Regions from separate parts of the Mesobacillus sp. QJM3NY_10 genome, predicted to be linked through region 1. Evidence: predicted binding sites of a transcription regulator. Region 1 holds the regulator's gene; the other holds the start of a gene.
What was found. Region 1 encodes CtsR, which represses protease genes until heat stress. Its sites were predicted from a motif close to ATGGTCAATAAAGGTCAAACA; they were not measured.
Positions count from the first base shown of each region.

Region 1 (5,302 bases):
GAAGAAGAGCTAACTTAAGACAGGTTTGGAGGAAAAACACGAAAAGTTGTCAGAAGAAGAGTCAACTTAAGACAGGTTTGAAGGGAAAGTACAAAAAGCTGTCAGAAGAAGAGCTAACTTAAGACAGGTTTGGAGGAAAAACACGAAAAGTTGTCAGAAGAAGAGTCAACTTAAGACAGGTTTGAAGGGAAAGTACAAAAAGCTGTCAAAAGAAGAAGCAACTTCGGACAAGTTTAGAGGAAAAGGTTGAAAAGCTGTCAGAAGTAGAAGCAACTTCAGACAAGTTTAGAGGAAAGGTACGAAAAGCTGTCAGAAGAAGAAGCGACTTCGGACAAGTTTAGAGGAAAAGATCGAAAAGCTGTCAAAAGAAGAAGCAACTTCAGACAAGTTTATAGGAAAAGTATAAAAAGCTGTCAGATGTAGAGGCACCTTTAGACAAGTAGGTGCTTGTACTCTAAACTCCTAGTGCGTTGATCCAAGAAGGATTAACGCTTTTTTTGTGGAATCTATTTAACAATCAGAGCACATTTCTGATCTTCCCAGTTATTCTACGATCATTATAAAGATCTAATTACTTTTAGTTTTTTAAAAGAGTGATTGGGATAACAGGTCCGTTTCATTGATATGAAAAGACTAATAGGAGGAACTAAATGAGTAAGCAATTGAATTTTTGGTCATTCATCTTTTCAACAATCTGGGTCTTACTATTTTTCTTAGCTTCCTCCACAGGGCCTATTGATTACACCATATTAGGCAGGCATCCATTCGTTCTGCTTTTATATGTAACCTTGCTGACTTTTATAACAGGGCTTACAGGGATGGCAGGTATGGTGGATTGGAAGGGTATGACCAGGAGTTTTTCGACGATCATCATGACTTTAGGGTTATCTGCATTTTTAGCTATCGTTATATTTTTTGGCAATTTATTGAGTTAGTGGTAGCACTAATACAGGCACAGGTGAGTCCCTCAAAAAATAAAATATACCAGAATTTAATGTTTTTCGTGAAAGAATGCTTATGTAATATGGATGGAAATGCTGGTTAGGCACGGACTCCTTCGCATTAAAGCTGGTTCTGAACAAATTTTTCATTGATGTGTTCAGATACAAGTTTCCACATGTTACAAAATGGGTATAATAACCAACACACCCCTTATTGTCATGTTTTGGCATACATAATTTTGGCGAATATAATTCAGGATGCATTCATTGCACCAAAAAAAAATTTTTTGTATAATTAAAGTCAAATATAGTCAAAGTCAGATTGGGGGAGGTTTAGTGAGGAATATATCGGACATCATAGAACATTACCTTAAGCAGGTTTTAGAAATGAGCGATAAGGACATCGTTGAAATCAAACGAAGTGAAATCGCCGATAAATTTCAGTGCGTGCCGTCCCAGATCAATTATGTCATCAATACAAGGTTCACGATTGAACGGGGCTATCTTGTTGAGAGTAAACGGGGTGGCGGTGGCTACATCCGTATCATCAAAGTCCAGGCTTATGATCATGCACATTTGATTGATGATTTACTGTCTTTGATTCAGACACGAATTCCGCAAAGCAGCGCTGAGCATGTCATTTTCCGGCTTGTTGAGGAAGATGTAGTCACTGACCGCGAGGCGAAGATCATGCTGAGTGTGCTTGACAGGTCCGTCCTGTATATAGAGCTGCCGCAGCGTGATGAGTTGCGTGCGAGAATGTTGAAGGCAATGCTTATGGCATTGAAGTATAAATAATATCAAAGCAGATGAAGAGGTGAGGGCATGATCTGCCAAGAGTGTAATCAAAGGCCGGCAACGCTGCACTTCACGAATTATTCAAATGGAGAAAAAACGGAATTGCACTTGTGTGAAATATGCGCACAAGAAAAAGGCGAACTGTTTATGATGAACAACGGCCCTGCTTTTTCGATCAATAGCTTACTTGCCGGATTGTTGAATATGGAACCTGCTTTTCCGGCACAGAAAAAGGAACCCTTTGAAGCTGAGCAAGTTGCCCAGTGCCCGCAATGTTCAATGACGTTTCCGCAGTTTGTGAAAGTAGGCCGTTTTGGCTGTGCGACTTGCTATGATGCTTTTCGTGAACAGCTTACCCCGATTGTAAGGAGGCTCCATAGTGGTAATTCCATGCATAATGGAAAAATCCCTAAAAGAGTCGGCGGGGACCTTCATGTAAGGAAGACAATCGATCAGCTTAAGCTAACCCTGAAAGACTTAATTTTGGCAGAGGAATTTGAGAAAGCTGCTGAGAAAAGGGACCAGATCAGGGAACTTGAAAGGAAATTGTCAGCAGGTCAAGAGGGAGGGGAGTAGCCTTGTCATTGGAGAAGTTTATCAATCAGGCTGTCAGCTCCTGGATGAGTGATGATGGACCTGATTCAGACATTGTCCTTAGCTCTCGTATCCGTTTTGCAAGGAATCTTGATGAATATAACTTTCCGACGCTGTTCACCAATGGAGAGGCAGAAGCAGTGGTAGGTACGATCATGGAACGTGCCAGTAATACACCAATAGCTGCCTTCGGTCAGTTGGAAATGATCAAAATGGATGAAATTCCGCCTTTGCAGAAAAGGGTGTTAGTCGAGAAGCATTTGATCAGTCCGAATCTAGCAGAAAACTCCGTTCATGGTGCCGTCTTACTGTCTGAAAATGAAGAAGTGAGTATCATGATCAATGAGGAAGATCATGTTAGGATTCAGTGTTTATTTCCGGGCTTCCAGCTTAGTGAGGCTCTAGGGGCTGCAAATGAAATCGATGACTGGCTTGAGGACTATGTCAATTATGCGTTTGATGAGAAGTTTGGCTATTTGACCAGTTGTCCTACTAATGTGGGCAGTGGCCTAAGGGCATCGGTGATGATGCACCTGCCAGGACTTGTGTTGACACAGCAAATGAACAGGATCGTCCCGGCGATTAACCAGCTTGGTTTGGTGGTAAGAGGTATTTACGGCGAGGGCAGTGAAGCGCTCGGCAATATTTTTCAAATCTCGAACCAAATCACACTCGGAAAATCGGAAGAGGACATCGTAGACGATTTAAAAAGTGTTGTAAGCCAGATTATATCTCAGGAAAGGTCAGCGCGGGAAGCATTAGCGAAGACTTCGAACATACAATTAGAAGACAGAGTGTTTCGATCATATGGGACACTTGCCAATAGCAGGATCATCGAAACGAAGGAAGCTGCCCGCTGCCTTTCTGATTTAAGGCTTGGAATAGATATGGGCTTTATAAAAAATATATCAAAATCGATACTGAATGAATTGATGATATTAACTCAACCTGGGTTTTTGCAGCAATATGCGGGAGGACCATTAAGACCGAATGAACGGGATATCCGCAGGGCTGCTTTAATAAGAGAACGATTGAAAATGGAAACAAAAGACGAGTCAGGAGGATGATCTTATGATGTTTGGACGATTTACCGAGAGGGCACAAAAAGTATTGGCACTCGCACAGGAAGAGGCAATCCGCCTTGGACATAACAATATCGGTACAGAACACATCTTGCTTGGCCTTGTGCGTGAGGGAGAGGGCATTGCGGCAAAGGCGCTTTATGGACTTGGGCTTGGAGCAGAGAAAATCCAGAAGGAAGTTGAAAACCTAATTGGCCGCGGCCAGGAAACTTCCCAGACAATCCACTATACACCTAGAGCTAAAAAGGTCATCGAGCTTTCCATGGATGAGGCAAGGAAGTTGGGCCATTCCTATGTAGGCACAGAACATATCCTTCTCGGATTGATCCGTGAGGGAGAGGGCGTGGCTGCAAGAGTGCTGAACAACCTTGGTGTAAGCTTGAACAAAGCGCGCCAGCAGGTTTTACAGCTGCTTGGAAGCAATGAAACTTCAGGTCATCAGGGAGGCGGAACGGCTAATGCCAATACTCCTACACTTGATAGCCTTGCAAGAGACTTAACAGTAATCGCCAGGGAAGGCAGCCTTGATCCGGTTATCGGCCGCAGCAAGGAAATCCAGCGTGTCATCGAAGTGTTAAGCCGCCGGACGAAGAACAACCCTGTCTTGATCGGGGAGCCTGGTGTAGGTAAAACAGCGATTGCTGAAGGGTTAGCACAGCAGATTGTAAACAATGAAGTGCCTGAAATCCTCCGTGACAAGCGTGTCATGACCCTGGATATGGGTACGGTTGTTGCCGGGACTAAATACCGCGGTGAATTTGAAGACCGCCTTAAGAAGGTAATGGATGAAATTCGCCAGGCTGGAAATATCATTCTTTTCATCGATGAGCTTCATACACTGATCGGTGCCGGCGGAGCAGAGGGTGCGATTGACGCGTCCAATATCCTGAAGCCATCATTGGCTCGTGGTGAACTGCAGTGTATCGGCGCGACCACTCTTGATGAATACCGCAAATACATCGAAAAAGATGCTGCGCTTGAACGACGTTTCCAGCCGATTACTGTTGATGAGCCAACTGCGGAAGAGTCAGTACAAATTTTGAAGGGGCTTCGTGACCGCTATGAAGCTCACCACCGAGTATCGATTACGGATGAAGCAATTGATGCGGCGGTAAAATTATCTGATCGCTACATCTCCGACCGTTTCCTACCGGATAAAGCGATTGACTTAATTGATGAAGCTGGTTCGAAGGTTCGCCTGCGCTCTTATACCACTCCGCCAAACCTTAAGGAGCTTGAGGTGAAGCTGGAGGAAGTACGCAAGGAGAAGGATGCTTCTGTCCAAAGCCAGGAGTTTGAAAAGGCTGCTTCATTAAGAGATACAGAACAGCGTCTTCGCGAACAGCTTGAAAATACGAAGAAATCATGGAAAGAAAAGCAGGGCAAGGAAAACAGTGAAGTGACAGTGGAAGACATCGCTCATGTGGTGTCCAGTTGGACGAATATACCTGTTTCTAAGCTTGCGCAAACCGAAACAGATAAACTGCTGAACCTTGAGGAAATCCTTCATTCCCGTGTTATTGGCCAGGATGAAGCGGTTAAAGCAGTATCCAAGGCAGTAAGGCGTGCTCGTGCAGGCTTGAAGGACCCGAAACGTCCTATTGGCTCATTCATCTTCCTTGGACCAACAGGTGTTGGTAAAACAGAATTGGCAAGAGCATTGGCAGAGTCCATGTTTGGGGATGAAGATGCGATGATCCGCGTCGATATGTCCGAGTACATGGAGAAGCATTCGACATCCCGTCTTGTTGGTTCACCTCCAGGCTATGTCGGATATGATGAAGGCGGCCAATTGACTGAGAAGGTTCGCAGGAAGCCATATTCCGTCATCCTGCTCGATGAAATCGAAAAAGCGCATCCAGATGTGTTCAATATTTTGCTGCAGGT
Region 1 covers NZ_CM149675.1:107,607-112,908, forward strand. Annotated here, with positions in the region: gene AC0VX7_RS00555 (hypothetical protein) at 651-935, shown strand; gene AC0VX7_RS00560 (CtsR family transcriptional regulator) at 1,278-1,739, shown strand; gene AC0VX7_RS00565 (UvrB/UvrC motif-containing protein) at 1,767-2,315, shown strand; gene AC0VX7_RS00570 (protein arginine kinase) at 2,318-3,400, shown strand; gene clpC (ATP-dependent protease ATP-binding subunit ClpC) at 3,405-5,302, shown strand, end outside.

Region 2 (3,316 bases), 1.3 Mb from region 1:
TCCTCTTCAGTCACTTCTTCCCGAAGGAGCCTCTCGCCTTCATTTTTGCTAACTTCCAGCTCAAGTGCCTTGAGTTCTTTTTCAAGAGAAGGAATACGGCCATGCCTAAGTTCAGCAGCCTTATTTAAATCATAGTCATTTTCAGCTTTTTCAAGTTCTCGCCGAAGTCTTTCCAGCAGCTCACGCTGTTCCTGAACCTTTTGGATGCCTTCTTTTTCTTTCTGCCACCTTGACTTCATTGCATTTGCTTTTTCCCTCAAGTTGGCAAGCTCCTTACGAAGAGTTTCAAGGCGCACTCGGCTTGCATCATCTTTCTCCTTAGTTAACGCAGCTTCTTCAATTTCCAGCTGCATGACCCTTCTAGTCACTTCATCAAGCTCAGTCGGCATTGAGTCAATTTCTGTACGGATCATCGCGCAAGCTTCATCTACAAGGTCAATCGCCTTGTCTGGCAAGAATCGGTCTGTGATGTATCGATCTGACAATGCAGCAGCAGCCACTATTGCGCGGTCATGGATATTGACTCCATGGTGGATTTCAAACCTTTCCTTCAATCCTCTTAAAATTGACACGGTATCCTCGACATCTGGTTCTTTAACCAATACCTGCTGGAAGCGGCGTTCCAGCGCTGGGTCTTTTTCAATGTATTTCCGGTGTTCATCGAGAGTTGTTGCACCAATACAATGAAGTTCCCCGCGCGCAAGCATTGGCTTCAGCATATTCCCGGCATCCATTGCACCCTCAGTCTTACCCGCCCCAACAATGGTATGGAGTTCATCAATGAACAACAGGATTTTGCCTTCGCTCTTTTTCACTTCATTGAGGACAGCTTTTAATCTCTCTTCAAATTCGCCCCGGAATTTCGCGCCCGCTATCAGCGCGCTCATGTCCAGCGCAAAAACCGTCTTATCCTTTAAGCCCTCTGGAACATCCTTGCGCACAATCCTCTGTGCAAGCCCTTCTACAATAGCTGTCTTTCCTACACCCGGCTCCCCGATCAAAACAGGGTTGTTTTTTGTCTTCCTTGAGAGAATGCGGATGACATTGCGAATTTCACTATCCCTGCCGATTACCGGGTCAACCTTTCCCGCCCGGACTTCCTCCACAAGGTCGCGGCCATATTTTTTTAACACTTCATAAGTAGCTTCTGGGTTTTGTGAAGTCACTCTCTGGTTCCCCCTAACCTCTTTGATTCTTGCTAATAATTTTTCTCTGCTAACCCCTAATTTCCTCATTGCTCCGCCTGATTCAGAGCCAGGAATCTCAAGCGCAGCCAACAAAACATGTTCTACCGATAAATAGTCATCTTCAAATTGTTTCATTTCCTTTTCCGCTTGTGCCAAAACCTTTTGCAGCGTTGCGGTAATATATAACTTCCCCTGTTCTACACCACTCCCCGAGACTTGAGGTTTCTTTGACAGGGTAAGATTTAATGCTTCTTTAACATTATCCAGATTCAGTCCGATTCCAGTAAGCAAAGTTTCAGCCAGATTGCCGTCCTGTTCAAATAAGGCAAGCAACAGGTGCGTATCATCTACTTCCTGGTGATTATGTTGAACAGCCAGGGTCTGGGCTGATACAAATGCGTTCTGCAAGCTTTCTGTCATTTTATTTAAATCCACGCCCAACCACTCCTTTGACCTTTTTTGACCTTTAATTATATTATAATAAAAATTCCCAATTAGTAAAGCCATCCGCACTGGGATGGCTTTAATGACAGTATAAATTTCATTCCGGAAAATGCTTTTGTCCTGGTTGACCTAAATGTAGTTTATTTAAACTTTGGCATGTAAGTCCAGTGGCGGTTGTGGTTGGAGTTTTCCGGAAAACGGTCCCCAGCTTTAAGTTTGATTTTTTGCGGGTTGTTGACATTGCTGCCTGTTTCTCCAATTTCAATATAAATACCATTATTCGGTGCCTTTTGTCCGGCACGGAATTGATGACTTTGACCCATTTGCCTTCCTCCTTCATTAAAGTATTCCGGCAATTTTATTATTTACTGATTTAAATAAAGTATTTATGCATAATTTATCCTTCCAAAAAAAAGGGTTATACGGTACATTAGTGTGTATGAGAAAAAAAGCAGGAGCACCTCGTCAGCCTCACAAGCGGTGCCCGCCTAAAACACCGCCCAGTGTGCCTGAAAATTACCTAGGCGCTGGCGCTGTACAATTCTCGAAGTGAATCTAGTCTCATTTTAAAAAAAACGGAGGAAATCAAAACGATATGGAAAATTTCTATGAATTGCTTAAATACATATTTCTAGGTTTATTCCAGGGAATTACCGAACCAATTCCTGTTTCATCCAGCGGACACCTTGAAATAGCAGAGCATTTTTTTAACCTAAATATTGAAGGTATGAGCTTTGCTCTTTTGATGAATACTGCTTCACTATTTGCTGTTTTGCTAATTTACAGAGCCGATATTATCCGGTTAATAGTTAATGGAATTGCATATCTTAAAACTAAAGACTCTGAGGCAAAGTCGGATTTCATGTTCATCATCTATTTGATTGTTGGGACAATTCCAGCAGGGGTCATTGGCGTACTATTCGGGGATTTTATCGAGATGAGATTAGCTGATATTAAAACTGTCGGCGTAACACTTATTGTGACTGGTCTTGCTCTCTGGCTGATCCGTAATATGCGCGGCCGTAAGAATGACGGAGATTTAAGTCTTAAAGACGCCATTATTGTTGGACTTGCCCAAGCAGTTGCACTTATTCCAGGCATTAGTCGTTCCGGGGCCACAATTGTCGCTGCGATGAGCCTGGGTATGAAACAGGAAACTGCACTAAGGTACTCTTTCCTGCTTTATATTCCAGTTAGTTTCGGAGGTATGATTCTCGGATTTTCAGACCTCTTAAATGATGAGCGTATTGGCGAATTAGCATTGCCGTATATCTTTGCATTCATCGCTTCACTGATTGCTTCTTACTTCTCATTAAAATGGTTCATGAATATCATGGCGCGCGGAAACTTGAAGTATTTTGCGATTTACTGCTTTATTGTAGGACCACTAGTCCTCATCTTTTCTTAAATACACAAAAACCGGCTAACTTGATAGCCGGTTTTGTTTTTTAGTTCAGTATCATATCAATATTTTGCAGAGACAGTGTCCTATTTGACCTGTTCGCATACTCAACCACTCATTCGGGCTTATAGAATCTTTCCATAGGACCTTTTCATCCCTCCAACTACTTTTCGGGCTTATAGAATCTTTCTATAGGACCTTTTCGTCCCTCCAACTACATTTCGGGCTTATAGAATCTTTCTATAGAACCTTTTCATCCCTCCAACTACTTTTCGGGCTTATA
Region 2 covers NZ_CM149675.1:1,388,464-1,391,779, reverse strand. Annotated here, with positions in the region: gene clpB (ATP-dependent chaperone ClpB) at 1-1,622, opposite strand, end outside; gene AC0VX7_RS06930 (YjzC family protein) at 1,772-1,954, opposite strand; gene AC0VX7_RS06925 (undecaprenyl-diphosphate phosphatase) at 2,227-3,039, shown strand.
Region 2: clpB (ATP-dependent chaperone ClpB) is a predicted target of CtsR. The motif match lies at 1,634-1,654, and genes of this name have one in related genera.